Regions from separate parts of the Rahnella contaminans genome, predicted to be linked through region 1. Evidence: predicted binding sites of a transcription regulator. Region 1 holds the regulator's gene; each other region holds the start of a gene.
What was found. The regulator PurR, encoded in region 1, represses purine synthesis genes. The targets are predictions, from matches to a motif close to CANGCAAACGTTTGCNTG.
Positions count from the first base shown of each region.

Region 2: the regulator PurR is predicted to act here: its motif matches at 4,745-4,762, upstream of rfaQ (putative lipopolysaccharide heptosyltransferase III).
Region 3: the regulator PurR is predicted to act here: its motif matches at 1,255-1,272, upstream of purE (5-(carboxyamino)imidazole ribonucleotide mutase).
Region 4: the regulator PurR is predicted to act here: its motif matches at 6,573-6,590, upstream of rbsD (D-ribose pyranase).

Region 1 is NZ_JAADJS010000001.1:90,811-98,446, reverse strand. It holds gene GW579_RS00450 (aldo/keto reductase) at 1-363, opposite strand, end outside; gene GW579_RS00445 (DUF1289 domain-containing protein) at 496-735, opposite strand; gene nemA (alkene reductase) at 1,138-2,229, shown strand; gene gloA (lactoylglutathione lyase) at 2,392-2,799, shown strand; gene rnt (ribonuclease T) at 2,936-3,619, shown strand; gene GW579_RS00425 (Grx4 family monothiol glutaredoxin) at 3,732-4,073, opposite strand; gene GW579_RS00420 (C40 family peptidase) at 4,537-5,439, shown strand; gene cydH (cytochrome bd-I oxidase subunit CydH) at 5,604-5,693, opposite strand; gene purR (HTH-type transcriptional repressor PurR) at 6,027-7,052, shown strand; gene punR (DNA-binding transcriptional activator PunR) at 7,089-7,636, opposite strand, start outside.
Region 2 is NZ_JAADJS010000008.1:50,456-58,091, reverse strand. It holds gene rfaC (lipopolysaccharide heptosyltransferase RfaC) at 1-543, shown strand, start outside; gene GW579_RS22635 (sugar glycosyltransferase) at 546-1,463, shown strand; gene GW579_RS22630 (O-antigen ligase family protein) at 1,438-2,604, shown strand; gene GW579_RS22625 (glycosyltransferase family 9 protein) at 2,656-3,750, opposite strand; gene GW579_RS22620 (polysaccharide deacetylase family protein) at 3,752-4,708, opposite strand; gene rfaQ (putative lipopolysaccharide heptosyltransferase III) at 4,915-5,997, shown strand; gene GW579_RS22610 (glycosyltransferase family 4 protein) at 5,994-7,124, shown strand; gene GW579_RS22605 (glycosyltransferase) at 7,124-7,636, shown strand, end outside.
Region 3 is NZ_JAADJS010000002.1:752,507-760,142, reverse strand. It holds gene lpxH (UDP-2,3-diacylglucosamine diphosphatase) at 1-544, shown strand, start outside; gene GW579_RS12615 (MiaE family protein) at 528-1,160, opposite strand; gene purE (5-(carboxyamino)imidazole ribonucleotide mutase) at 1,341-1,850, shown strand; gene purK (5-(carboxyamino)imidazole ribonucleotide synthase) at 1,847-2,911, shown strand; gene ybbP (putative ABC transporter permease subunit YbbP) at 3,067-5,499, opposite strand; gene ybbA (putative ABC transporter ATP-binding protein YbbA) at 5,496-6,182, opposite strand; gene tesA (multifunctional acyl-CoA thioesterase I/protease I/lysophospholipase L1) at 6,153-6,782, shown strand; gene GW579_RS12585 (SDR family oxidoreductase) at 6,894-7,636, shown strand, end outside.
Region 4 is NZ_JAADJS010000004.1:6,040-13,675, reverse strand. It holds gene mioC (FMN-binding protein MioC) at 257-700, opposite strand; gene asnC (transcriptional regulator AsnC) at 789-1,250, opposite strand; gene viaA (ATPase RavA stimulator ViaA) at 1,271-2,740, opposite strand; gene ravA (ATPase RavA) at 2,743-4,251, opposite strand; gene kup (low affinity potassium transporter Kup) at 4,519-6,387, shown strand; gene rbsD (D-ribose pyranase) at 6,603-7,022, shown strand; gene rbsA (ribose ABC transporter ATP-binding protein RbsA) at 7,030-7,636, shown strand, end outside.

The DNA.
Region 1 (7,636 bases):
AGAATCCGTATGGAGATTGCTCAGGGATTTCTCAGCGCGTTCAACGATATATTTATGATCGGTAATGTAGTGACCAATCTTGTTGTCAGGGTTTGCTTTAGTCGCGATACCGCATTTGCTCACCAGCTGCATTTTTTCGCGCAACGACGGTTTCAGACGCAGAGCCGCACCAAACGCCGCCTCACACTGATAATCGCCATAAATATCCGCATGGTCGGCGGTCGTGATACCCAGCTCGATATGCTGCTCCATAAACGCCAGAACCTGCTGCGGCGTCATATTCCATTCCATCAGACGCCAGTATCCGCAAATCAGTTTTGAAAAAACCGGGCCTTGCGGCGAAATCGGAGTACGTGCTTCCATTATGATTCCCTTAAGTTTTTCGTATTTTCAAGCGACAGAATACACAACGTCTGTGATGCTGTATTGATGCGAAGCGGAAGAATTGCAAAGAAGCAGACCGCCATCACGACCCTGACAATCTGCGTTACGTATTCAGAACAGTTCGGGTTGTTCCGGCAGCGGTTCGTCCGGCTGTTTTCCGGCACGTTGCTGGCGCGCTAAACGTTGCTGACATAAGCGCAGCACGTGGCGTTTTTCCGCATCGGTCATTTTCATCCAGCCAAAACGTTCTTCGCGGCTGCGCAGGCAACCACGGCAATAACCACGTTCATCGGCCTGACAAATTCCACGGCACGGACTGGGGATGTCGAAAAACTCAAGCTGCTGGGCCACACGCCCTCCGCAAATAACGGTGAACTTTTATTCAAGACGTTTTCTCGCCATCCCGCAAGATGATTTATCACCCGATGTCTCAATCTTCAAATATCTGCAACACGGCGCTGTTACCTTACGCGTGGCTGTTTATTCTGTCTGAAAACAGCCCTACTGTTTCCCCGACATCGATAAGAAAACAGATGTTTGCCCTCACCTCAGCCGGCACCCGCCGGCTCTTTTTTCTTCATTTTTCGCCCGCACAGTGATACTACGCAGGGTAAGTTTTTTCGAAAAGGCACCGTGCGCGTAGTCACAAGCGCCCCGGATACGATAGAAAGAGCCATGAATAAACGGTCGTATGCGGGGAGTGCGCTCCATAATGTCATACCGATCAATCCCATAATTTCGGAGTTACTCAAAATGACTAAGCTTTTCACCCCTCTTGTTGTTGGTAAAAACACTCTGCCAAACCGCGTGTTTATGGCTCCACTGACCCGCCTGCGCAGCATTGAACCGGGTGATATCCCGACGCCGCTGATGGGTGAATATTACGCACAGCGCCACAGCTCCGGCCTTATCATCACCGAAGCGACACAAGTTTCCTTCCAGGCGAAAGGTTACGCGGGCGCACCCGGCCTGCACACGCCGGAACAGGTTGCGGCCTGGAAAAAAATTGTTGCCGGCGTGCATCAGAAAAACGGCCACATCGCCGTACAGCTTTGGCACACCGGCCGCATTTCGCACAACAGCGTTCAGCCTGACAACCAGACGCCGGTTGCGCCCTCAGCGGTCAATCCTAATACGCGTACCAGCCTGCGTGATGAGCAAGGCCACGCCATTCGCGTCGATTGCCCGACACCGCGCGCGCTGGAGCTGAGTGAAATCCCAGGCATCGTGAATGATTTCCGTCACGCAGCAGCCTGTTCAGCAGAAGCCGGTTTTGATTACATCGAACTGCACGCGGCGCACGGTTATCTGTTGCACCAGTTCATGTCTCCGGCCTCTAACCTGCGTGAAGACCAGTACGGCGGCAGCATTGAAAACCGTACGCGCCTGACGCTCGAAGTGGTAGACGCCGCCATTGACGCCATCGGAGCTGATCGCGTCGGTATCCGTATTTCCCCGATGGGCCCGTTCAACGGCCTCGACAACGGTCAGGATCAGGAAGAAGCGGCAATCTATCTGCTGGATGAACTTAACAAACGTAAACTGGCCTACCTGCACATTTCAGAACCTGACTGGGCGGGCGGCAAACCTTACACCACAGAATTCCGCGAAGTGATCCGCGCGCATTATCAGGGCGTGATTGTCGGTGCCGGTGCGTATACCGCAGAAAAAGGCGAAGAGCTGATCGAAAAAGGTTACATCGATGCCGTGGCGTTTGGCCGCAGCTACATCGCCAACCCGGATCTGGTCGAGCGCCTGAAATCACATGCGCCACTCAATGAACCAAAACCTGAAACCTTCTACGGCGGCGGTGCTCAGGGCTATACCGATTACCCAACGCTGTAATCAATAATAAATTTTTACACCTTCTTTGCGGCAGCCGATGCCCTCCGGTTGCCGCTTTTTTTGGTCAGTCATTCAGCAACTGATTGCCGTTTTACGGACAAAACGGTCACTATCAGTTAGGCTTGAAATAATAATCATCATGCTGCGAATAAAGAGGAAATTATGCGTTTACTCCATACCATGCTTCGCGTCGGCGATCTGCCGCGTTCAATCAGCTTTTATACCGACGTTTTAGGCATGCGACTGCTGCGTACCAGCGAAAATACAGAGTACAAATATTCACTGGCCTTCGTGGGTTACACCGAAGAAAGTGAAGGCGCCGTGATCGAGCTGACCTACAACTGGGGCGTAGACAGCTACGACATCGGTACCGCCTATGGTCACATCGCGCTGGGCGTAGATAACGTTGCGCAAACTTGCGAAGACATCCGTAATGCGGGCGGTAAAGTGACGCGTGAAGCGGGCCCGGTTAAAGGCGGTTCAACCATCATCGCGTTCGTGGAAGATCCGGATGGCTACAAAATTGAATTGATCGAATCCAAACATGCCGGTCAGGGTCTGGGAAATTAATCCTTTGCAATAATGGCCTTAACCGCTGACAGGGGCGCTGATGCGCCCTTTTTTATTGCCAATTTCTCCGTGCCCCTGTAACGGGTGACAAAATTTGTCATAATGCGCGCTGAATTCGATGAAGATTAAGAAGCTAATGGCCGAGAATAGTGACATTAACGCCCTGAAAGGTCGTTTTCGTGGTTTTTATCCCGTGGTGATTGATGTGGAAACCGCCGGATTTAATGCCAAAACTGATGCCCTGCTGGAAATTGCCGCGATCACGCTGAAAATGGATGAGGACGGCTGGCTGCAAAGCGACGAGACCGTACACTTCCACGTTGAGCCTTTCGAAGGCTCGGTGCTGGTGCCGGAAGCGCTGGCTTTCAACGGTATTGATCCGACCAACCCGTTGCGTGGTGCGGTCAGTGAATACGAAGCGCTGCACGAGATTTTCAAAGTTATCCGCAAAGGGATGAAAGAACAGAACTGTAACAGGGCGATTATCGTGGCGCATAACGCCAATTTTGACCACAGTTTCCTGATGGCCGCTGCCGAACGTGCGGGGCTAAAACGCAATCCTTTCCATCCGTTTGCCACCTTTGATACCGCCGCGTTAAGCGGGCTGGTGCTCGGGCAAACCGTGCTGGCGAAGGCCTGTATCAGCGCCGGTATCGTGTTTGACAGCAGTCAGGCGCATTCCGCCCTGTACGACACTGAACGCACAGCAGAACTGTTTTGCGAGCTGGTGAATCGCTGGAAACGCCTCGGCGGCTGGCCGCTGGCACTGTCTGCGGATGAAAACGAAGTGGAAGAAGCACCGGAAGAAAATCAGCAATAATTTTCGCGGCTTTCATGCAGTCGAAATGACAAATAAAAAGAGCGACATAATGTCGCTCTTTTTTTACCGGTAACCCCGGGTCAGGCTGCCGGTATTTCTGAATCGCCCTGAATTACTCTTCAGAGGATTTGTATTTCTCAGCCGTTTCTTTGATCAGCTGTTGCAGTTCACCGCGCTGGAACATCTCAACCACGATGTCGCAACCGCCAACCAGCTCACCATCAACCCACAGCTGCGGGAACGTTGGCCAGTTAGCAAATTTTGGCATCTCAGCACGAATATCCGGGTTCTGCAGGATATCAACGTAAGCGAAACGCTCGCCACACGCAGACAGCGCCTGAACAGCCTGTGCTGAAAAACCGCAGCTTGGCAGTTTTGGAGAACCTTTCATGTACAGCAGAATCGGGTTTTCAGAAACTTGCTTCTGAATTTTTTCAATCGTTGGAGTGGTCATTTCTTGCTTCCTCAAGCCGGTACAGGCTGTCACGGTCATTACTCTTCACGCGCAGCACACAGAGACGGTGTGCAATCACAATGCTTTCTATTGTAACGATGGCTGCCACCAGATAAAAACGCCAATTTTTGTGGGGTCTTTCTCAATACTGGCATTTCGCTAAACAATCTTCTGCGCTTGCGTTCAGGTTCACATATTTAAAGATTCATCGAGAATAACATTTTTGCCGTTCCACGATAATGTCAGATTTGCAAAATCCCATTCTTTAACTTAAATAATAACATGATGAAAAGTGGTTATTTTTTTGACTAAAAATGGCGGTTATTTCGACATAAAAAAAGCTATTAACTTTTTCTCACAATATGATCTAGAATCGAGGCAATTCGTGCTTTTTTGTCTCGTTCTTTTAGGCAATACTCTGACATCCCTGATGTTTAACCCTACCACTCATGGTAACGAAGCTATGCGCTTACTGTTCACGCTTTTTGTGCTGCTCTTTACCCAGCTGTTTCTGAATATGGCTCATGCGTCGCCACAGACTCGTGTCGCGGCCGACCAGCGAAAGAGTCATGTTAACCAGGTCACGCCGGAAGAACGCCGAAAGCGAAAAACGGCAGCCGCGAAAACCAGCAAGAAAACCAAAGTCGCGCCGGTTTCAGAACCTAAAACTCAGGAAAAAAATTCGAAGAAGAAAGTCAAAAGCACCGAACTGGTTAAGCGAAAGACGTCTTCTGAAAAAACAGTAAAAACGACGCGGGCCGAGAGTAAAAAAGAAAAAACACTCAAGACAACCCGGGCCGAGGCGAAAGCAGGGAAGGAAACGAAAAACCGCTCTCTCGCTAAAAACAGCAGTGAAAAGGCCAGTAAAAAAGAAGCGTATGGCCGCCACCGCAAAGGCAAAAAGTTACGTGAAGAAGACAGTAAACCGATAACGCTCAGCGCAACACACAAGAAACGTTATCAGCACGCACAACAAACCGCGATGACCAAGCTGATGCACCAGGTCGGCAAACCTTACCGCTGGGGCGGAACGTCACCGAATACAGGTTTCGATTGCAGCGGACTGGTTTACTACGCATACAAAGATTTGATCCGTATTAAAATGCCCCGCACAGCGAATGAAATGTACCACTTGCGCGATGCGGCCCCGGTCAAACGGGGTGAATTAGAATCCGGCGATCTGGTTTTCTTCCGGATTAATAACCGCGGCGCCGCAGACCATGTCGGTGTTTACGTAGGAAACGGGAAGTTTATCCAGTCACCGCGCACCGGCGAAGACATTAAGATCACCTCACTGGGTGACGATTACTGGCAAGATCATTATGTAGGCGCACGACGGGTAATGACCCCTAAGACGATCCGATAATAAACAATTCGTTAAGTCTGAAGTTTCGCTAATCAGCCATTGAATAGCATTTAACGAAGAGTTTCTGCAGGGAAGAGTATCGGCGGAATGGGTGACTGCGTAAAATTGAAAAGGGCGATTCCTGTTATAGGTAATCGCCCTTTTTATTGCGGCTTTCGCGCAAATCAGTTCATCACTGCGGTGAAACTGAAAGCAATAATCACGAGCAAAGCGCAGACCGTAGTGATCAAAGAAAATTTCAGGTTGCTGTCCATTAAACCCCCTTACGGATCAAATTGTGGCGTTCGTATAGCCACACTGAATGTGTGCCAACGCATTTTCTCATAATTCGCATTGAAAATCTTGTGCTGAATGACACCAGGTTCATGACAATTTTACTTCCACTTTCCTGCATTATAAGTGAAAATTGTCGGTTACCACGCCTGTGTGCCGGTCGATTTCACCCGAGAGCATTTCACGCCTCACTCTGAAGAATCCACCCAACGATTTCACTGCCCTTTTCGAAGTCAGCAGTTAAATCCACGCAAGCAAACGATTAACATAATGCTAACGTGCTGAAACACGTGAGCACAGGAGTCATTTTTTACATGGCAACGATTAAAGATGTCGCAAAGCGCGCTGGCGTTTCCACCACAACCGTGTCGCACGTCATCAATAAAACCCGTTTCGTCGCCGAAGAAACCCGAGCCGCGGTTCTCCTTGCAATCAAAGAGTTGCACTATTCTCCCAGCGCTGTGGCACGTAGCCTGAAGGTCAATAACACCAAAACAATCGGTCTGCTGGCAACGTCCAGTGAAGCGCCCTACTTCGCCGAAGTGATTGAGGCCGTGGAGAACAGCTGTTTCTCAAAAGGCTATACGCTGATTTTGTGTAACTCACACAATAATCTGGAGAAGCAACAGGCCTACCTGCAAATGCTGGCGCAAAAACGCGTCGACGGTTTACTTGTGATGTGCGCGGAGTATCCGGACGAATTGCTGAATATGCTTGAAGAATACCGCTCTATCCCGATGGTTGTGATGGACTGGGGCGAAGCGCGTAAGAATTTCACCGACAGCATTATCGATAACGCGTTTGAAGGCGGCTATATGGCCGGACGTTATCTGATTGAACGCGGTCATCGCGATATCGGCGTGATCCCTGGGCAACTGGCGCGAAACACCGGCGGCGGCCGTTTCCAGGGCTTTGTGAAAGCACTGACGGAAGCCAATATTCCTCTTCGTGAAGAATGGGTCGTTCAGGGCGACTTTGAGCCGGAATCGGGCTATCAGGCCATGCACAAAATTCTGATGCAGAAAAACCGCCCGACGGCTGTATTCTGTGGCGGTGACGTGATGGCGATGGGGGCAATCTGTGCCGCCGATGAACTGGGCCTGCGCGTACCGCAGGATATTTCCGTGATTGGCTATGATAACGTGCGTAACGCGCGCTATTTCTCACCGGCACTGACGACAGTTCATCAGCCAAAAGAACGTCTGGGCGAAATGGCCTTTACCATGCTGCTGGACAGAATTATCAGCAAACGCGAAGAGTCGCAGACCATTGAAGTGCATCCCAAACTGGTTGAGCGCCGTTCCGTGGCCGACGGCCCGTACCGCGATTACCGCCGTTAACTTTCAATAAACGCCTGTGCCACAGGCGTTTTTTTGTCAGTCGCGCAACCATTCCCGGTTCATCGTTTCCGTGTCTCCCATGTATTCCAGCAGCCACGCCAGCGAAGGCGACGGATTGCTCTGATCCCACGTCAGGCAGCACGGGCTGTCCGGAAAGGTATTTTCCAGCGACAGTACCTGTAATTTTTGCTGTTCAATCAAGGGTGTCACGCGGTGAACCGGCATCATGCCAACACATAAACCTTCGTTCAGACATTCCAATGCACACGTCCAGTCGGGAACCACCAGCCGCCGCTGGTTATCCAGCGTCCAGGTATCGCGTTTCGGCAATGTACGCGATGTATCTTCCAGGCAAAGCGCCGGATAAGGCCGTAACTGATCGTCACTCAGTATTCCCTGCGTCTGGGCCAGCGGATGTTGCGCGCTGACCACACAATGCCAGTCCATAAAACCCATATCGCGGAAATTGAACCGTCCACCGACGGGGATCGCCCGCGTCGCGCCGATGGCGACATCCGCCCGCCCGTCGACCAGCGCGTCCCAGACACCGTTAAAGACTTCCGAATGAATGATGAGTTCGGTAT
Region 2 (7,636 bases), on a different contig from region 1:
CGCACCCGTGAGCTTTTCGCAAAAAGTCTGGGCTATCAAAAGCCGGCGACTCAGGGCGACTACGCCATCGCCGCACGCTTCCTTTCACATCCATCGCAAGATGCTGGTCAGTATCTGGTCTTCCTTCACGCCACTACTCGCGCTGATAAACACTGGCCTGAAGAGCACTGGCGCGAACTGATTGGCCTGCTCAGTACGCAGAATATCCGTATCAAACTGCCGTGGGGCGCGGAACACGAATATCAGCGTGCGCTGCGACTTGCAGAAGGTTTCCCTTTCGTTGAAGTATTACCCAAATTAAGCCTGCAAAATGTGGCCGAAGTGTTGGCAGGGGCAAAGGCTGTCGTTTCAGTCGATACCGGCCTGAGTCATCTGACTGCCGCACTGGATCGCCCAAATATCACGCTTTACGGCCCGACAGATCCTGGGCTGATCGGGGGATATGGGAAGAATCAGTTTATTTGCCGCCCGCTATCCGGGAATCAAATGGCGGACATTCTTCCTGAACAGGTAAAAACACTGCTCGATAAGGAGGCCGGTTAATCGTGGGATCTTTTTTCAAACAGATTTACCGATACACGCACCCGCGGTCATACAGGCACAATGAAAATTTATGGCCCTATATGAAAATAGGCAGAGCGCGTTCGGGGGAAATAACTAAACTCGAATATCGCGGCCAGTATGTACCCATAGCCGATCTTTCCTCCTTAAAAGGAAAGTTTTCCGGGCCGGTAATGCTGACTGCCACCGGGCCTTCCGTAAAAGAAATTGATTTTACCCAACCCCCTCTCCCGATTCCGGCTTTTGGCGTTAACGGAGCCTGGTCGCTGAGCCAATTTTTTGAATTCTCGTTTTACGTTATCGTAGACATGGGATTCTTCGATAAAAAGCCCGAAATCGTAGCTAACATTATTGCCGCACGTAATTTGACCTTATTTACGACGGCGCATGGCATAGCCAGAATCGTTGATCGCTTCGGATTAAAAAATATTCAGTGTACATTAGCGCTTATCGAAGATGCTGCTTGTAGAATTTACCAGCCTGCACTCAAACCTCATGAGCTAAAAGGTTTTTATGTTGTTAAAGAGAGCTCAGCTGAGTTTGCTCCGGACCGCGCAGATATCGGTTTTTCAACGGATATCCGGCAGGGGATTTTTGATGCCGGTACCGTGATTTACTGGGCATTACAGATTTCCCTGTATCTTGGTTTTACCGAACTGTTTATCGCAGGCCTGGATATGAACAACTTTGATAAACCCCGGTTTTATGAAAGCCAGAGCGATATGCAACCCACGAACCTTAAAGGTATTTTCACAAACCTTGTTTTACCTGCATTTCAACATGCCAGCTTATTACTTAAAGATAAGAAAATAAGAGTTGTTAATCTTTCAGTCAATAGTGCTATTCCAGACTACATTTTTGAAAAGGTTTCATATAATGATGCATTTTTTAAGAAGAATTAATGCAGAGCATCTTTATTATTTATTCTTTACATTGTTTCTTTTCTTCAGTGCAATTTTTTGCGGCTATACAAGATCGACCAACCTTTTCCATTTATCGGGAATAGTTTTCCTTTTCCTAATTTTCAGAAACAAAACATTTCGCGATACCCTTCTGCATAAAAAACAGATGCTTTATGGGCTGCTTTTTTGCTCAATTTATCTGTTGTATTTTTCGCTGAGCACCCTTTGGGGAGACATCCCGTCAAACCTTGAGTCAGCGTTAACACACAGTTTATACATTCTGATCTTTGTCGCCATGGTCGCGAAAATATTAAGCAGCGAGAAAAGAGAGATTGCTCTGGCAGCGATAATTTTCGGATTTGTTGCTTTGGCGCTTTTCTTAATTGTTGTTGATTATCAAAATTTACTGACCAACCGACTGATGAGCCCAATATCTCCCGGCCCGAGTAATGTCATCGATGTCGGCGGATACTTTTCAATCGGGATAATTCTCTCATTGCTGGCGTTCAAAGAGAGTAAGAAACCTGTGTTTATCATCACAGCCTCTATACTTTTCATCGCATTATTACTCACTCAAAGCCGCGGGCCCTTTATTGCTCTGGTGATCTCGCTGATCGTCACGTCACACTATAAAATTCTTTCCAGGAAAAACGTTTTAATTGCAGCCATCGCACTGGCCGTTGTCATTACAGCCATGTCATATATTGGCATTACTGAGATGGTCATTGAACGTTTTCAGGAGTTGTCATCGCAGGTTTACTTACGTCTCAGTATCTGGCGACATACGTTTGAAGTGATCTCTCCTGACATTGTTTTCGGTTACGGTTTTGATAAGAGTCTGAATTTCATTAATTACAGTGGCGAACACATCACAACGACACATAGCTTGTATCTTGGGAGCATGCTGAAAGGCGGGTTGGTCGGTGTCATTTCACTTCTGATGCTGCTGAGTTATATCGCTTACAGGGCGTTATGTTACATCAAGGAAGAAAGACGTTTTGAGGCAGCTATCTTCATATTCATGCTGATCTTTTATGTTTCGCAGGGAATGTTCAATATCAGTAATCCCAGCGAAAGCTGGTACTTATTCTGGTTCCCGATAGGTGTTTTGCTGGCCGGAGAAATAAAGAAAGCCCGATAGTAAATGGCGAAACAGAGCAAGGGAAAAATAGCTATTCCCTTGCTCTCACCCTCAGAGCGGTAACAATAATTCGATTCTTTCCAGAACATCCTCAGCATTAATGATAGCTAAAGGCTGTATTTTTATATCTGCTGCCAGATTTTTAATATCTGTAGAAACACGCATGACCTGATGCAATTCCATATCCTGATAAGGCCCCGTATGGTCAGGATTTGCTGTCACGAAAAGGCTGACAGTTTTGGTTTTCAGCGCGACGGCAAGATGAAGCGGTCCGGTATCTCCGGTAACGAGTACATCCATGTTTTCTATAATGCCCATCAATTGCTTCAGATCGGTTTTCCCGATATAGCTGGTGACCCGTTTTACTTCATCTTCCGACAATGAATTCAGGAAGAATTTTTCATAGGCCAGTTCTTTTTTTGTCCCAATCAGCACAACTTCATACTCTGGCCCCAATTGGAAAAGTACTTTCGCAAGCTCAGAAAATTTTGATATTGGCCAGCATCTTATTGGTTCAGAGGCGCCCATCTGAAAACCAATAATTTTCTTTCCGGCTTCTTTATTAAGATGCGTGAAATCAACTGGAATAACCATTTCATTATTGGATACATCGCAACCTAACAAACTGCACATATTCAATTTTCGTTGAATCAGATGGCAGCTTAAAAACGATCCTTCATTAACAAGCCACTTTTCCATCCCAATCTTCTTACCGCCGTATATATCCTTGACGATATATTGGGAGCCGGACATCACTGCGCTAAGAATGTCGTAGGGGGCTTTTGAGTGTAAGATTACCGTTAATTCAGGCGGCCGCTCTCTAAGTTGTGTGACCAGTTTTCTGACGTGTTTTACCTTCTCATCCCAATATACTATCCGGTCAAAAAAAAGACTTCCCTCAACGAGGGTTTTATTTTTTTCACTGGAGACCAGTGTAATGAACGCATCCGGATAGCGTTGTCTTACCGCACGAATGGCTGGCGTATTGAACATTAAATCGCCCAGCGCCGTGGTCGAGTAAATAGCAATACTTTTAAAATTCTCTTCTGCCGAGAATGACTTCCGGCTTTTCAGAGTGGGCTTAATCTTTACATAGCAATGTAAGAAAAGATTAATCCAAAATATTTTCATCCTTTTCTGCGACATCTTAGTTCATCTTCCATTGATAATATTCTGCCAGAGTCATCCCCTGTGCCCGTTCGCTTATCCAGCTAAACAGCTTTTCCAAATCGTCGTAGAGTCTTTCAATGTCTTGTTCGTTTTTGAACGTCGGGCTTCCGCCGGGCATGAACTCTGAAGAGTGCAGCATGAACTCGATATAGTCAGAACCCTGCATAAGAGTCTGCTCAGCAACCTTTTTCATATTCTCAACATTGCCACCGGATGGGCGCAACCAGAGCGTAGAAGGCGACCGGGTTTTTCCGCGAAGTTTATCGTAGCCGCTCTTAATATGATTGAGCATTCCCGAGTGCTTAAGCTGAATACTCATCGGGACTTCAAGAAGCGGAGAATTGCCCGCTTTTGCAATATCATTGAGGTCAATGAAATAAGCCTCTTTCGGAAAACGGCTGTAATCCGTTCCGCCTGCCCCTTCAGGGTTACCCGGTGAAGATGACCAGTTCACATGCGGCGTCACCGAACAATCAACCAGATATCCCTGCTCAACCAGCAGCGACGCATAAAACTCATTAAACGCCCAACGACCCGCGCGATGGCTGAGCATTTTTGTCTGGAAATTTTCTTCCAGCAGTTTCGTCATAAATGCCACTTTAGCCTTGATTTGGTCTTCCGGGAATTCGATCAGGTAAGGCTTGTGTCGCCAGTCATCATCGGTCAGCGCGACAAGCGGAGGGCTATTCCAGGCATGTAAATGCATGCCAACTTCACCTTGTCCCCGCCGGATCACATCACTGGCAAACTCCACATAAGCAGCATCCTGCGCCATTTCATAATTCGTCAGATAAACCGGCTTAAAGGCGTACTTTTCGCAAAGGCTCTGGAATCGCGGCAGAAAGCGGGTGTTCTCAGTGGAAATGCGCTCATGATTTTGCCAAAGATTGTCACCCTCGGTATCTATGGTGATGATAAATGCGGGTTTTTTCATTGAACTGGCCTAATTTTATCTTATTAATCAAACATACAGGATGACGGTTACGCGGGCATGCCAATGCAAACATACCGCTATGACAACAATTTATTGGATTGTTTCTATTTTTTGGGATTTTCACCCTCAACGCAAGAACCGTGTTGGGTGTAGCCTGAGGCTTCAGTGTACTTTAGAATCGTGCTTTGATTCCTAAACAGTGATGAATTATGACGACTGCTCAAGCACAAAATCCGGATTCCTCTATCAGGCGTATCCTTATCATCAAACTACGTCATCACGGCGATATGTTGCTGACGACCCCGGTCGTCAATACATTGAAGGCGCGTTATCCTGACGCTGAAATTGATATGCTGATATACCAGGAAACCCGGGATATGCTGGCGGCCAATCCTTCCATTCATCACTTGCATTGCATTGACCGCACCTGGAAAAAACTCGGCGTGTGGTCCCATATGGCTCATGAAATTCGTTTAATGAAACAGGTCATGTCCCGCCATTATGATCTGACGCTCAACTTAAGCGATCAGTGGCGAAGTGCCATTGCAACCCGACTTACGGGCGCGTCTGTCCGCCTGGGTTTCGATTTTCCAAAACGTCAGGGCGCATTTTGGCGTTTTTGCCACACCCAACTGGTCAGTACGAAAAACCATCATGCACTTCATACCGTTGAACAAAACCTCTCCCTGCTGGCCCCCCTTCAGCTTCCCTTGATAAGACCGGAAGCCACGATGAGTTATGCTCAGGAAGACGGTGAAAAGGTACAGCATTTATTACAGCAGAATCAGGTTTCTGGCCGTTATATTGTGGTGCAGCCTACCTCTCGATGGTTCTTCAAATGCTGGTCAGAAGAAAAGATGGCCGCCATGCTTACGCAATTGCACGCTGAAGGCTATCCACTGATAGTCACTTCCGGGCCGGACAAACACGAGCTCGCCATGGTCGATCGTATCCTGAAACTTTGTCCTCAGATCAATCTGATTTCTCTGGCCGGCAAATTAACGTTACCCCAGCTTGCCGCCTTGATTGATGGTGCCGCACTATTTATCGGCGTGGATTCTGTCCCGATGCATATGGCGGCGGCTTTGAAAACTCCTCTCGTCGCTCTGTTTGGCCCGTCAAAACTGGTTTTCTGGCGCCCATGGGAAGCCACAGGTGAAGTGATTTGGGCCGGTGATTTCGGGCCACTTCCTGATCCGGACAATATCGATACCAACACGTCCGAACGTTATCTGAATGCCATTCCCGTAGACGTCGTGACTGATGCGGCCAGGAGATTATTAGCATGAAAGCATTCCGGCTTGCTTTAGTTCGCCAGAAATACCGCCCTGACGGAGGCGCCGAACGGTTTGTTTCCCGGGCGCTGGAAGCACTTGAAAACCAAAATATCGAGCTTAATGTCATCACCCGCGAATGGCAGGGTGACATTAACCCCGATTGGAATGTGCATTTGTGCAACCCGTGGAAATTCGGTCGTGTAAGCAGGGAGCGCGGTTTTGCCAACGCGGCCCGGCAAATCTGGCAAAAAGAGAAATTCGATTTGGTGCAAAGCCACGAACGAATACCTGGCTGCGATTTATACCGGGCCGGTGATGGCGTTCATGTCAGATGGCTGGAAGAGCGTTCGCGATTGTTGCCTCAGTACAAAGCAAAAAGACTTTTCACCGACAGGTTTCACCGTTACGTCATGCAAGCCGAAAAGGATATGTATGCCGCGCCAGAGTTGAAAGCGGTTATCTGTAATGCCGAAATGGTTAAAAAGGAAATCATTGAGCGGTTTTCTGTGCCCGCAGAAAAAATTCACGTCATTTATAATTCTGTAAATAACCAACATTTCATACCGGCGACCGCCCCGCTGCGCGCTCAGCTTCGCCAGCAATATGGTGTGCCGGCGAATGCGACTTGCATGATCTACGTTGGCTCGGGCTTTGAGCGTAAAGGCCTGGACGCGGCAATTAAAGCCATTTCAGGAACGTCGCGACATCTTCTGGTTGTCGGCAAAGATAAAAATGAGCCACGGTATCGCGAATTAGCGGCTGCAAGCGGCTGCAAAGATCGGGTGCATTTCTTTGGCGTTCAGCAAAATACGCTGCAGTTCTATCAAATGGCTGACGGGTTGCTACTCCCTACTCTATACGATCCGTTCCCCAACGTGATTCTCGAAGCCATGGCCTGTGGCCTGCCCGTGATCACTACCCCAACCTGTGGTGGAGCCGAGTTTATAGAAAATGGGAGAAACGGATTCGTTTGTGATGCGCTGGATATCAATGACCTGCAGCAAGCGATTATGGCTCTGCCGTCGAATGTGGTAGATTCTCGCGAGTCTCTAAACTCACGGGAAACGGTCATGAACAATACGCCTCAGCACCTTTCAGAGCAGCTTCTTAACCTCTATAAAGAGCTTCTGAACCGATGATAAATATTCTGATTGTTATCGATGGTTTGCCAGGCGGCGGTGCCGAAAAGGTTGTTCTGACATTAGCCGAAGGCTTTCTGCGCGCCGGACACCGTGTTTCGCTATTTTCATTAAGAGACATTTGTGAGTATCCGCTGCCAGACGGTCTGACTTACCGGGTGATAAAAGATAAATGCCGTGCGCCGTGGCGTAAAATCACTGAGCTTACACGCCGTGCCCGGTTGCTTGATCAGGCCGTACAATCCAGCGACGAATTTGATTTGGTATTATCAAACCTGCACAAAACCGATCGTATCGTTTCCCGCAGCAAATACCTCCCCCGCCATAAAGTCTGGTTCTGTTTACACGGGATGTTCTCAACGTCTTATCTGGGACACCGGACCGGCCTGAGCCGCTGGCTGAAGAAACTCAAGATAAAAAAGGTCTATCAGGACCGGAATATCGTGACTGTTTCACAGGCCGTCGCGGATGATTTAGCCCATTTCGAACTCCGTCCCTCTCAGCTTAAGGTG
Region 3 (7,636 bases), on a different contig from region 1:
TGCGGCGTTAAACCAGCTCCGCCAGCAAGGCGTGCCCTGCTTTTTCATCCACGGTAACCGCGATTTTCTGCTCGGCAGACGTTTTGCGCGTGAAAGCCTGATGACGCTGCTGCCAGAGAAAAAAGTTCTCGAGCTTTATGGCCGCCGCGTGCTCATCCTGCACGGCGACACGCTGTGTACCGATGACGTTGCCTACCAGAATTTCCGCAAAAAAGTTCATAACCCGTTTATCCAGAAATTTTTCCTGATGCTGCCTCTGAAATGGCGACTGGCGATTGCCGCAAAAATGCGCGCCAACAGCAAAGCGTCTAATCAGGGAAAATCGCTGGAAATTATGGACGTGAATCCGCAGGCGGTGATCAGTGAAATGCAGGCGGCAGGCGTCGAGTGGATGATCCACGGGCACACGCACCGCCCGGCTATTCATGATGTGCCTTTAGAAAATAAAACCGGCCACCGCGTAGTACTCGGCGCATGGCACGAAGAAGGCTCGATGGTGAAAGTCACCGCCGGTAATGTGGAACTGATCAGCTTCCCGTTTTAAGCCCGCAGACTGGGACTCCACTGTGGAAGCGGAATTGTTCATCTGGCGTTAAGATCAGTTCCGCTTCAATCCTGCCAAACTCCTCCACCCGTTCACTGATATCGGTTCCCGCATACTGTTCGGCCAGCGCCAGATAATCGGCAAAATGGCGTGATTCTGAGCGCAACAGCGACGTATAAAAGCGTGACAGGGTTTCATCGAGATGCGGAGCAATCTTGGCAAATCGCTCGCAGGAACGCGCTTCGATGTACGCACCAATAATCAGACGGTCCACCAGAATATTCAGGTCATCATGATGGCGGGTATGTTTAATCATGCCACTGGCGTAGCGCGACGGTGAAAGCTGGGTATAAGTAATATTGCGTTTCTGCATGATTTCCACCACCTGCTCAAAGTGATGAAGCTCTTCGCGCGCCAGACGTGCCGCGCAAAACAGCAACTCGGTACGCTCAAGATATTTGGTCATCAGGCTCATCGCCGTGGCCGCCGCTTTCTTTTCACAGTTAGCGTGGTCAATCAGCATGACCGTCTGATTTTCCAGCGCCACATCCACCCATAACGCAGGTGTTTCACAGTGAAGAAAATCATAAATCGGTGCCAGTAAAGCCTGCGTCATAGTTCAGTTTCCAGTGGGGATGGCGAATATTATCGTGGCTGGGATTATACAAATCTGTCGCGCACTTCTCATCAAAAATGCACCGTATTCCGGCTACGCAACCGTTTTCCTTGCTTCGTGAGCGTGATATCATTTGCGCCCTCACACGCTTTAAATCCGAATCACAGGAGCTATACAGACATGTCATCCAACGTTACCCCGGCAAAAATCGCCATCGTTATGGGGTCTAAAAGTGACTGGGCGACCATGCAGTTCGCCGCCGAAGTGCTCACAACGCTGAATATTCCTTTCCATGTCGATATCGTCTCCGCACACCGCACGCCGGACAAATTGTTCACCTTTGCTGAACAGGCGTCGGCCAATGGTTTTGATGTGATCATCGCAGGCGCAGGCGGCGCGGCGCATTTACCGGGCATGCTGGCGGCGAAAACGCTGGTGCCGGTGCTCGGCGTGCCCGTGCAAAGCGCGGCCCTGAGCGGCATCGACAGCCTGTATTCCATCGTACAAATGCCGCGCGGTATTCCGGTCGGTACGCTGGCAATTGGTAAAGCGGGTGCCGCTAACGCCGCGTTGCTGGCGGCACAAATTCTGGCGCTGCATGATACTGAAATTGCCAAAAATCTGGCCGCGTGGCGTGTCGCACAAACGGATGAAGTGCTGAATAATCCCGATCCGCGGGAGGAAGCATGAAACCGGTTTGCGTACTCGGAAACGGTCAGTTAGGCAGAATGCTGCGTCAGGCCGGTGAACCGCTGGGCATTGCCGTTTATCCGGTCGGACTTGATGCCGAACCGGAAGCCGTGCCGTATCAGCAAAGCGTCATTACCGCAGAAATCGAACGCTGGCCGGAAACCGCGCTGACCCGCGAACTGGCAACGCATAATGCGTTCGTTAACCGCGATATTTTCCCGCGTCTGGCCGATCGCCTGACGCAGAAACAGTTGCTCGACCAGCTCGGTCTGGCGACTGCGCCGTGGCAATTGCTGGCAGATGCCGCACAATGGCCGCAGGTTTTTTCACAGCTTGGCGAACTGGCGATTGTGAAACGTCGCGTCGGCGGTTATGACGGTCGTGGTCAGTGGCGCTTGCGTTCCGGCGAAGAAAATACATTGCCACAAGATTGCTACGGCGAATGCATCGTTGAGCAGGGCATCAATTTCTCCGGTGAAGTGTCGCTGGTAGGTGCGCGTGGTCACGACGGGAAAACCGTTTTTTATCCGCTGACGCACAATCTGCATCAGGACGGTATTTTGCGCACCAGCGTCGCACTGCCGGAGCCGGACGCTGCGCTGCAACAGCAGGCAGAAAGCATGTTGTCCGCCATTCTCAACGAACTGAATTATGTCGGCGTGATGGCGATGGAATGTTTCGTGGTCAGCGAAGGTTTGCTCATCAACGAACTGGCTCCGCGCGTACATAACAGCGGGCACTGGACGCAAAACGGCGCATCCTACAGCCAGTTTGAAATGCACCTGCGCGCCATACTCGGTCTGCCGCTGCCGAAACCGGTGGTCAGTACGCCGTCGGTGATGGTGAATCTGATTGGCACGGATGTGTCACAACAGTGGCTGAGCCTGCCACTGGTCAATCTGCACTGGTACGAGAAAGACGTGCGTCCGGGTCGTAAAGTCGGACACCTGAATCTCAATGATGCCAGCGCCAGCCTGCTGAAAGAAAACCTGAATGCACTGATCCCGATGCTGCCGGCCGAATATGCCAGCGGCATTGAATGGGCAGTTGAAAAGCTTTGATTTGAGCACCTCCTTATTAAAAGGAGATGCTCTGGTAACCTAAATAATTCGAGTTACAGGAAGGCGGCAAGTCAAGGAATCCCGATGAGCTTACTCAGGTAAGTGATTCGGGTGACTGAACGCAGCCAACGCACCTGTGGCTCGAAGTATGACGGTTACGAGTCGTATTGCCTGAACAGCGCCCGCCCCCGCAGCAACCGTACACCCAGCCAGCCTCCGCAGACAGACAGCAGCAACGCGCTCACCACCGGAACGGCGATCCACATCAGGTAATCCGGTTCCCACGGGAAATCAAACACTTTTCGCTGCAACAACCATAACGCCACTTCGGCACCTATCGCCGCCGCAATGCCCGCCACGAGTCCAAGAACCGCAAATTCGCACCAGAGAGTACGGTGCAGCATTTTTTTACTCGCGCCTAACGTGCGATAAACGATCAACTCCTGACGGCGCTGACGCATCCCGACCTGAATCTGTGCCAGCAACAGCAAACCGCCGCACAGCATCACCAGAATCACCATCACTTCCAGCGCCCGGCTGACCTGCTGTAAGACCTGTCCGACCTGCCGCAGAATCGAACCGACATCCAGCAAACTGAGCGTCGGGAACTGACGGTTCAGTTGCGTAATGGTGCTGTCATCGCCGTGATAACGGAAACTGGTCAGCCAGCTTTGCGGCTGGGCATCCAGTGCGCCCGTCGGGAAGATAAAGTAGAAATTCGGCTTCAGGCTGTCCCAGTCCACTTTTCGCAGGCTGGTAATCTTAGCGGTGAAATCCTGCGTATCGCCGGTGAAGGTCACCGAATCGCCGATTTTCAGTCCGAGACGTCCGGCCAGCCCTTCATCGATGGACACTTCACCCGCTTTCGGTGCGCCATTACCTGCGGTCAGCGGATTATGATCCGGCAATCCGTCCATCCAGGTCAGATTCAGTTCACGGTTTACCGCTTCCCCGCCCGCATCGTCCGGTTTGATTTTGTCCGTCGCGGCTTCGCCGTTAATCTTCGTCAGACGCGCCCGTACAATCGGATAGAACGCTTCCGGCTGCGCGTTATGCTGATGCAGGAAATCCGTCACCTGCGGAACCTGCTCTTTGGTGATGTTGAGCAGGAAGAAGTTCGGACTGTCCGGCGGAAGCTGTTGCTCCCAGCGGTTCAGCAGATCCCCGCGCATCACCAGCAACAGCGCCAGCAGCATGAACGACATGGAAAACGCCGCCAGCTGGCTGAGCGTTACCCACGGCTGTCGCAGCAGACGGTTGACCGCCAGACGCAACGGAAGCTGGCGGAACGTCAGGCGGCGCAGCAAAAGCAAAGCGCCCCAGCCAATCACACCGAGCAACAGCGAAAGCACCAGCACGCCCGCCAGCAGTGACCAGAGCAGCGGACTGCCGCCCATCAGCGCCGCCAGTAACCCGACGACCACCAGCACCATCACCGGCAGGAAATAGCGCAGCGGCCAGACGTTCGCCACAACGTCATTTCTCAGCACGCGCAGCGGTTGCGTGGCCAGCAACTGACGGTAAGGACGGATGCCAATCAGCAGTGAAATCACGACCATTGCGCCCATCGACCAGACCCACGGCCAGCCACCGGCAGGCGGCAATTGTGCGGGAAGAACCGGCGCGAGCACTTTCATCAGAACGGCTTCAAAGGCCAGTCCGACGATGCTGCCGCAAATTCCCGCCAGTACCAGAACTGCCAGCCACTGACCAATAATCAGTTTTCGCAGCGCCTTTTTCCCGGCGCCTAATGTTTTCAGCACTGCCACCAGATCGTACCGGCTTCGGCAGTAATGCCCCATCGACACGGCAATGGCGGCAATCGACAACATCAGCGTCAGCAGGGCTGACAACGTCAGGAATTGTTGTGAACGCTGTAATGATTTGCCCAGCGCGCCTTCGGAATCCTCCATGCCGGTCCAGCGCTGATCGGGTTTCAGCAGCCCTTTAATGGCATCGCCGTAGGTCTGAATGGCCTGCGGGGAACCGGCAAACATATAGCGGTACGTCAGGCGGCTGCCCGGCTGAACCGCGCCGGTTTTCGGCACATCATCAAGATTCATGATTACGCGCGGCGCGGTCTGGAACGGGTTAAAACCGGCATCCGGTTCCTGAACAATCACACCGGCAATTTTCAGCGTACTGTCGCCGACATCCAGATCATCGCCCACTTTCACGTTCAGCAGCGCCAGCAAACGGGGTGCCACCAGCACGGTTCCCGGCTGCGGTTTCAGCCCCACCGGTTCCGTCTGCAACGCCCCGTATAACGGATACGCCAGATCGGTGGCTTTTACCGACGCCAGCTGCGGCGTGTTTCCGGCAAAGGTCATGGTCATGAATGAGAGCTGACGGCTGACTTTCAGCCCCTGCGTTTCGGCATCCTGCAACCAGGCTTCAGTAATCGGATGAGAAGAACGCAGCACGCGGTCTCCCGCAATAAACTCACGACTTTGCTGGCTCAGCCCTTTGTCCATGCGGTCGCTGATACTGCCCAGCGCCAGCACGCAGGCCACCGCCAGCGTCAGCGCCAGCCAGACAATCAGCAGCGAAGGCGATCGCCATTCCCGCCAGAACCAGCGCCAGATCATGCTTCCTCCCACAATTTCCCGTCACGCAGACGCAGACGCCGCTGACAACGCGCCGCCAGTTGTTCGTCATGCGTGACCAGAATCAGCGTGGTGGCCGCATCTCGGTTCAGTGAGAACAGCAGATCGACGATACGTTCGCCGGTGGCGCGATCCAGATTGCCGGTCGGCTCATCGGCGAACAGAAGTTTAGGTTTGCCGATAAACGCACGCGCCAGCGCCACACGTTGCTGTTCGCCACCGGAAAGCTGCGCCGGAAGATGATTCAAACGCCCGCCCAGCCCGAGACTTTCCAGCAACTGCACCGCCTGCTGACGGCTGTTGCTGTCGCTTTCACCGCGCAACAACGCCGGAAGTTGCACGTTTTCCAGCGCGTTTAGCGTCGGCACCAGCATGAAGGATTGAAATACAAATCCGACGTTTTTTGCCCGCAGTGCGGCGCGCCCTTCCTCATTGAGAGAGTTCAGGGATTTGCCGAGCAACATCACGTCGCCCGAGGTGCCGTCGTCGAGTCCGGCGAGGATCCCCAGCAACGTCGATTTACCGGAACCGGATTCGCCAATCAGGGCAATTGTCTGGGCAGGTTTGACAACCAGCTCGACACCGGACAGGATGGTGAGCTGTCCTTCACCCTGACCGACGTGCTTACTAAGATGATGAACTTCAAGAACGTTTTCCGCTGGCATCTCCCCTTCCTTATGTTGTTGGGATTGCTGAGTTTTCGCGCCATAGCTGCTGATAACTTACTGATTATCGGCGACAGTTTAAGCGCCGTCTATCGCCTTCCGGTAGCCGAATCCTGGCCGTCGTTGCTCAATAATAAGTGGCAAAAAGAAGGGGATAAACCCACGATTATTAACGCCAGCATCAGCGGAGATACCGCCGAACAGGGGCTGGCCCGTTTACAGACTTTGCTGCAACAACATCATCCGCGCTGGGTGCTGATTGAACTGGGCGCGAATGACGGACTGCGCGGCTTTCCGCCACAAAACATTTCACAAACGCTGACGCAGATTATCAGTCAGGTAAAACGGGCCAACGCCGAACCGCTGCTGATGCAAATCCGCCTGCCGCCAAATTATGGCCGCCGTTACGGTGATGCGTTCTACGCCATTTATCCGGCGCTGGCGAAGCAGGAAAACATCCCGCTGGTGCCGTTCTTTATGGAGCCGGTCGCCGCAAAACCCGAGTGGATGCAGGACGACGGTTTGCATCCCGCACTGGCGGCACAGTCTTTTATCGCCGACTGGATGGCCGACAAACTTGCGCCGCTGGTGACGCAGTAGGGTTACAATAAATAATACCGTGACGTGATTAAAACCAAGACGTTACCTTTTTCACCCGACTCCCTAGTAAATCACAGCCATGAAAAATAGGGACACCTCACAGGTAAAGTTATGCAAAAAGCAGTATTAATTACCGGTTGCTCCAGCGGAATAGGGCTGGTTGCCGCCCAAGATTTACGGGCTCGCGGCTACCGGGTGCTGGCCGCCTGCCGTAAAAGTGCAGATATCGACACGCTCAGCCAACTCGGTTTTGAAACTATTGCGCTCGATCTTGATGACAAACACAGCGTAGAGCTTGCCGCCGCGGAGGTTATCGCGCTGACCGGCAATCGTCTTTACGGCCTGTTCAACAATGCCGGATACGGTGTTTACGGCCCGCTGAACACCATCAGCCGCGAGCAGTTTGAGCAACAATTTTCCACCAATTTGTTCGGCACGCATCAGTTGACGCAGCTATTACTGCCCGCAATGTTGCCGCACGGCGAAGGCCGCATTATTCAGACCAGCTCGGTGATGGGGCTGGTGACGACGCCGGGCCGCGGAACCTATGCCGCCAGCAAATTCGCGCTAGAAGCCTGGTCAGATACGTTACGCATGGAGTTGCACGGCACGGGCATTCAGGTGAGCCTGATTGAACCCGGCCCGCTGAGCAGCAACTTTACGGCTAACGTGAATCAGTCCCAGGCTGAGCGGCCGGTCGAAAACCCGGGGATCGCGCGGCGTTTTACGCTGCCGCCGGAGGCCGTTTTGCCGAAATTGCACCATGCTTTAGAAAACCCAAAGGCGCGTCTGCGGTATCCGGTTACGCTGGTCGCCCATGTGCTCACTGTGCTGAAACGCCTTTTACCTTCGCG
Region 4 (7,636 bases), on a different contig from region 1:
ATTTAAAGATCTCTTATTAATACTTCTATTAGGATCGCGATCCTCTGTGCATAAGTCATTTTTGTTTATGAAGATCAGTATGCTAAGAAGGATCGAATGCTGTGAATGATCGGTGATCCTGGACAGTATAAGCTGGGATCAGAAGTGAGAGTTATACACAGCATGAAAAGCATACAGGAGTTGTTAGAGGGATAACTACGGGTTTTACCCTGCTTTTAAGCATACTTATCCACATCTGATCGCCTGAAATTTACACTTATTTGATCAAATTAATCCAGTTGATCACCCAAACCTCGGCCGGATCCTCAGGAATTTCGTGTTGAGTCACGTCGATCTCAAGACGATCACCGATCCGTTTTGCCCCTAATGACGTCAGTTTTTGATCCAAAGCGCCGATCGCACCACAGAAAGTGTCATATTCGCTGCTGCCTAAACCTAAAGCACCAAAACGCACTTTGGACAGATCGGGTTGCTGATCTTCCAGCTGTTCCATAAAGGGCTGCAAATTGTCAGGCAGTTCACCCGCACCGTGTGTTGAACACACTATTAGCCAGATCCCGTCCTGCGGGACTTCATACAGCTCCGGGCCATGAAACATCTCGGTCGAAAAACCGGCTTCTTCCAGTTTCTCTGCCACATGTTCTGCCACATATTCGGCGCTGCCAAGCGTACTGCCACTGATCAGGGTAATGTCTGCCATTGTGCTCTCACCCGGGAAAAGGAGGCTATTGTACGCTGTGAATGAGCTGGGATCTACCTGTGGATAATAGGGGTATAGAAATGGAGACTCAGGGTTGGATAGTCCGTGTGATGGGGTTCTGCAGGGAAATCAGGGTCTCCGTAGACTGGATCTCGTCAATGGTCTGGATCTTGTTGATAAGTACGTGCTGGAGGGAATCAATGGAGCGGCACATGATCTTAATGAAGATGCTGTAATGTCCGGTGGTGTAATAGGCTTCCACCACTTCTTCTATGCTCTCAAGCTTTTTTAGCGCGGACGGATAATCCTTGGCACTTTTGAGAATTATGCCGATAAAGCAGCAAACGTCATAACCCAGCTGCTTTGGATTCACGGTGATATGTGCGCCGGTAATGATGCCTGCCTGCTTCATCTTCTCGACGCGTACGTGAATGGTTCCCGGGCTGACGGTAAACACTTTAGCCAGCTCAGCGTAAGGTGTGCGGGCATTTTCCATCAACGCGTTCAGAATCCCGCGATCCAGCTCGTCGAGCTGATAGATTTCAGTCATGGTTATCTTTCTCTTTAAGCTTAATTTCTCTGCCAGCGTCGCTGAACGCGGCTTTTAACGCCGGTATCAAAGCGCCAGATATGATCGAATATGCGCAGAATTCCGGGCTTTCCGTAGTGTGACATTGCCAGCGCGTGGAAGCGGTGCTGCTTTTCCCGTTGCAGCAATTTTACTTTTCTTTGCACCTCATCGGGTAAGCGCTGGGCGATAAAATCAGAGATGACGACCGCATCTGCGTCGTGCCATTGCGGAGAGGCCAGTTTGTCCAGCGTGGCATTCAGGCAGGCAGCCAGATCAGTACCGCCGCGGAAATGTTGCCCGAGAAAGCGTAACGCCTGATCCAGCCCTCCGGCAGAAGTCAGTTCGTAATGGATCACTTCGCTGGCAAACAGCATGATGTAACACTTACGGTTATCGGCAAGCGCTATTTTCAGCAGCGCCAGGCAGAACGCTTTCGCACATTGCTCATTGAAGCCGCCCATCGAACCTGACGTGTCCACGCAGACGACAAAAGGGCCACGCGGCTGTGGCTCCTGCTGCTGATAGACCACCGGACGCCTCACGACTTTTTCGCACCAGACGTCGCCTTGCAGCCGGTAGGTCATCAGACGTTTTTCCAGCAGACGCCGGTAAAACTCATATTCCAGTTCCGGAATTCCTAATGTGCCCAGGTCGGTGGGCATCAGACGCAAAATATCATCGCTCTGATGAATGCCATTCACTTCTTCCGGCACCGTCGCCGGCTCGCGAACCATCAGCCGGTGCGTTTCCATTTTGGCATCTTCATGCGGGCTGGTTTTCGCCGTCTGGCTGCGCCCGAGCTGTTCTGCCAGTTTCATCAGTTCCGGCTGCTGCTGGAGGAAAGCGCCAAAACGTGCCAGCGACTGGATATCGCCCCGAAGACGCTTTCCTTTACTCATGTCCCATAACCGGCCTGCGGCGGTATCGTTCTCTGCCAGTAAAGGAGACAACTCGCTGCTCAGTTCGAGGCGTTGTAACAATTCTTCCTGTAGCTGTTCCTGCTCCTGTTCCAGCAACTGATGATGAACGTTCACCGTCTGGAATGTCAGGTTCAGGCGCCAGCGCTGGAGGAATAAGGTCTGAAAGCTGTTACCGGTCTGCGCCGTGCGGGAGCTTTCATTATTTTCCCGCAAGGTACGGGCTTCGGTCGCAAACGGGGAATTCAGCCGCGCCAGCTCATCAAGCAGGGATCCCAGCTCTAACTGAAACGTCAGGGCATCAGTTTGCTGACAATGCTGATAGAGATAAAACTCTTTTGCCAGATCCGGGGGCACCGGGGTTTCGTGGATCCTCTGGCGCAGACGTAATTTCCATTCAGGAAGATCCCGGGTCAGTGCGCGCTTCAGCCTCGGAAACTTCTCGAAGAAAATCGCCAGGGCTGGCGCGGCCAGTAACCCGACGATCAGTTCCTCGATCAGTTCTCCTTCGCTGATCGCCAGCAGAAGATCCAGAGATTCCAGTGTAAACACGATCAGTGGCCGCTGAAGGTTTGTTGCTGGAGGCGGAGCTGTTCAGAAACCTGCAACAGGCTGGCTTCAATCTTTGCCATCCACGTCGCGGGAACAAACAGGCAGTTCTGCTGCTGGCCGAACTCATGTCTTTGTTGAGCGAGTTTTGCGTTCAGGTCATTCAGCGTATTTTTCATTTCGTCCGGCACCGCGATGTGTTCATTGCCCGGCAGCGTCAGCGGCGTACTTTGGCGGCTGACATCCAGCACCAGTAATTGCTGCTTATCATCGATTTCGGCATCAACCGTTTGAACAAAACCAATCCCGTTAAGTTTGGCTTTCAGAACGCCACCTTTATTTAGCCACTCTTCCAGAACGCTGCGTTCAAAAAGCAGATGCGTGACTTTAATCTCGTGCAGATGCAAAGGCGTTTGCAGCAACAGCGTCACTCCGCTGGCAACAAGCGCATCCGGCAGGCTGTATTGTGGCTTACGGCTAAAAATACCGGCTTTTTTGCTCAGCTTAACCGACTGGCGGGAGCTTTGTTGCTGTTGGTATTGCATCCATTGTTGGTTGAGCTGCTGGATTTTCATCAGCAAGGTTTGCTGCTGATAAGCCTGTTCGGTGATCAGTTGCTCGATTTGGGTTTGCAGCAGCTGATAGGTATTCAGGTCATGCCACAGACAATCTTTCAGCAGAATCAGATCTATCGGGGTAATAGTGTCCCGGCCGCTGAAGAAGGCGCAGGCCTGCAACAGGCGGAGTGCCTTTTTCCAGCGACGGTCAGAAACATAAGGCGCCGTGTCGAGTGCATCAAGGCGCTGCCGAAGCTGAAACACCAGTTCAAAGCAACTGTCTGAAAGATTGACTTTATCGATCTCCGGCTGCCATTGTTGATATTCTTCATCGCTGATACTCAGGGATTCCGCCACCGGATTGGTGCTTTCATTATTACGGCTGGTCAGCAGTAAGCGGAAATTCTGCTTATCCTGCACTTTATCCAGCCACAGGCGAATCAGCATGCGGTCATACAATGCTTCCAGTCCGCCGTCGGCTTCAGGCAATTCGTTGGAAGCACTGACCAGCAGACGCATCGGAATAGGATCTTCGCGCTCGCCATTACGGAAACGACGTTCGTTGATGGCGGTAAGCAACGTATTAAGGATGGCCGGTCCTGCTTTCCAGATTTCATCCAGGAAAACAATTTCCGCTTCCGGCAGATAACCTTCAGTCAGACGCAGATAACGGCCTTCATCTTTCAGGGCCTGAATCGACAGCGGACCAAAGACTTCTTCCGGCGTGGAAAAGCGCGTCATAAGATATTCAAAAGCGCGTGCGTGACGGAAAGCAAATTTCAGACGGCGGGCAATCAGACTTTTTGCAATACCCGGCGGGCCAAGCAGAAAAACGCTCTCCCCGCACAGGGCCGCCAGCAGGCACAGGCGTATGGCATCTTGCCTCTCGTACAGGCCATGTTCTAATGCGTTAGCAAGACGGGCTATCCGTTCTGCCAGAAGGGGGGATTGCGCCATACTGTCTCTTCCGGTTTCCATTTAGTTGTTGAATAGTGTACTGGCTTATGACGATATGCCACGTTTATTTTTAACGCTATAGCTTGTTGATTAGTAAAAATTTTCTATTATCAGAATTGTGACCGCGTTCATCTGAATGGCGGTTTAGCTGCACATTTAAGGGTAGGCAATCTGATTTATTCGTGCATACTGTGCGCCTTTTAGTGGGCATCATAAGACTGAGCGCACGCATCGCTTACGGATGTTCGAGCAAAAAAGAAACGAAATATGAGCACTGAACATAAACGGTCACTCCCAGCAGTAACCCTGGCCGCCATTGGTGTGGTCTATGGCGACATTGGTACCAGTCCTCTCTATACCTTAAGAGAGTGCTTTTCTGGTCACTATGGTTTCAACGTTGAACCCAGCGTCGTTTTTGGTTTTCTCTCTCTGATTTTCTGGATGTTAATCCTCATTGTTTCGCTCAAATACCTCACTTATGTGATGCGGGCAGACAACGCAGGTGAAGGCGGTATTCTTACGCTGATGTCTCTGGCGGGCAGAAATACGTCGGCACGTACCACCGCCGTTCTGGTCATTCTCGGCCTGATCGGGGGAAGTTTCTTCTATGGTGAAGTGGTGATCACGCCGGCTATTTCCGTTCTTTCCGCGATGGAAGGTCTTGAAATCGCAGCACCTTCACTCGATCCCTATATTGTCCCTCTTTCTATTACTGTCCTGACGTTGCTTTTCGTTATTCAGAAGCACGGTACCGGCATCGTGGGCAAACTCTTTGCGCCGGTGATGTTGCTGTGGTTCCTGTCGCTGGCGGTTCTCGGTGTGAACAGCATCATGCAGAACCCGGAAGTGCTGCGTGCCATGAACCCGATGTGGGCGGTTAACTTCTTTATCGAGCACAAGTCGTTTTCCTTCCTGGCACTCGGCGCGGTCGTTCTGTCGATTACCGGTGTGGAAGCGCTGTATGCCGATATGGGGCACTTCGGGAAATTTCCGATCCGTCTGGCCTGGTTCACCGTCGTGCTGCCTTCTCTGGTGCTGAACTATTTCGGTCAGGGCGCGTTGCTGCTGAAAAACCCGGAGTCGATCAAAAACCCGTTCTTTCTGCTTGCACCTGACTGGGCGCTGATTCCTTTACTGATTCTGGCGACGCTGGCAACCATTATCGCGTCCCAGGCCGTTATCTCCGGTGTGTTCTCCCTGACCCGTCAGGCTGTGCGTCTGGGCTATTTGCCGCCGATGCGCATTATCCACACCTCAGAAATGGAAGCGGGTCAGATTTACATCCCAGCGATTAACTGGCTGCTGTATTTCGCGGTGGTTATCGTGATCGCCAGCTTCGAGCATTCGAGCAATCTGGCGGCGGCGTACGGTATCGCCGTGACCGGTACGATGGTGCTGACCAGTATTCTTTCCTGCACGGTGGCGCTCAAAAACTGGCACTGGAAACCGTTTCTGGTTGGGATTTTGTTGATCGGTCTGCTGTTTATGGATATCCCGCTGTTTGCCGCGAACGCCACGAAACTGTTCTCCGGCGGCTGGTTGCCGCTGACGCTCGGCCTGTGCATGTTTATCGTCATGACCACCTGGAAAAGCGAGCGCTTCCGCCTTATGCGCCGCATGAACGAACACGGCAATTCTCTGGAAGCGATGATCGCGTCCCTGGAAAAATCCCCGCCGGTTCGTGTTCCTGGCACGGCGGTATATATGTCGCGCGCCATCAACGTCATTCCGTTTGCCTTGCTGCATAACCTCAAACACAACAAAGTGTTGCATGAGCGCGTAGTATTGCTGACGTTACGCACCGAAGATGCGCCTTATGTGCATAACGTCCGGCGCGTCACCATTGAGCAGCTTTCGCCGACGTTCTGGCGCGTGGTGGCGAGTTATGGATTTAAAGAAACGCCGAATGTGGAAGAAGTCTTCCACCGCTGTGGTCTGGAAGGATTGCCGTGCCGGATGATGGAAACGTCGTTCTTTATGTCGCACGAATCGCTGATCCTGACCAAGCGCCCGTGGTATCTCTACTTCCGTGGCAAACTCTTTATGGCGCTTAGCCGTAACGCATTGCGTGCACCGGATCAGTTTGAAATTCCGCCGAACCGCGTGATCGAACTCGGTACACAGGTAGAAATTTAACGCTTTTTTCTGCCGCTCACAGGGTGCCTTCGGGTGCCCTGTTTTATTTCTTCACCCCCCTTTAATAATCACCAAACTCAAATTTCTGCGTGGTTTCTGAATCATTCAGCGAAACGTTTCGACGCTGATCACAATTCCATCACATCTTCGTTGCCTTGCCCGCTGAGTCTCATAAACTCATCCGTGAGCGAAACGTTTCGCTGTAGGAGTACACAATGAAGAAGTCACCGCTGTTAAATGCCGAAATCTCAAATGTTATTGCCCGGTTAGGTCACACCGATCAGCTGGTTATTGGCGATGCCGGACTTCCGGTGCCAGCAGCTTGCCAACGCATCGATCTGGCGCTAACTCAGGGAGTGCCCACCTTTTTACAAGTCTTCGAGGTAGTGACACACGAGATGCAGGTTGAGCGGGCTATCCTCGCAGAGGAAATCCTCACTAAAAATCCTCAACTCCATGAAGCGTTACTCGCCCGATTGACACAACTCGAACAACACCAGGGAAACACCATTGCTTTGGATTACGTCAGTCATGAGGCATTCAAAGCGCAAAGCGAAAAAAGTCGTGCTGTGATCCGCAGCGGGGAATGTTCGCCCTACGCGAACGTTATTCTGTGTGCCGGCGTAACCTTCTGAGGCCTTTATGCAACCTTTGCTGCAACTGACAGGCATTGATAAAGCCTTTCCCGGCGTGAAAGCACTCTCCGGCGCGGCGCTCAGCGTCTATCCGGGACGTGTGATGGCGCTGGTGGGAGAAAACGGCGCGGGCAAGTCCACCATGATGAAAGTGCTGACCGGCATCTACCAGAAAGATGCCGGCTCAGTACATTTTCTCGGTAAGGAAGCGGCGTTTAATGGCCCGAAAGCTTCTCAGGAAGCCGGAATTGGCATCATCCATCAGGAATTGAACCTGATCCCACAGCTGACCATCGCTGAAAACATCTTTCTGGGCCGGGAGTTTGTGAACGGTTTTGGCCGCATTAACTGGAAAAAGATGTATGCCGAAGCCGATAAACTGCTGGCACGCCTGAACTTGCGCTACAAAAGCAATCGTCTGGTGGGCGAATTATCAATTGGCGACCAGCAGATGGTCGAAATTGCCAAGGTGCTGAGCTTTGAGTCCAAAGTCATCATCATGGATGAACCGACGGATGCCCTGACCGACACCGAAACTGCCTCTTTATTTAGCGTGATCCGCGAGCTGAAAGCTGCGGGTTGTGGCGTGGTGTATATCTCTCACCGTATGAAAG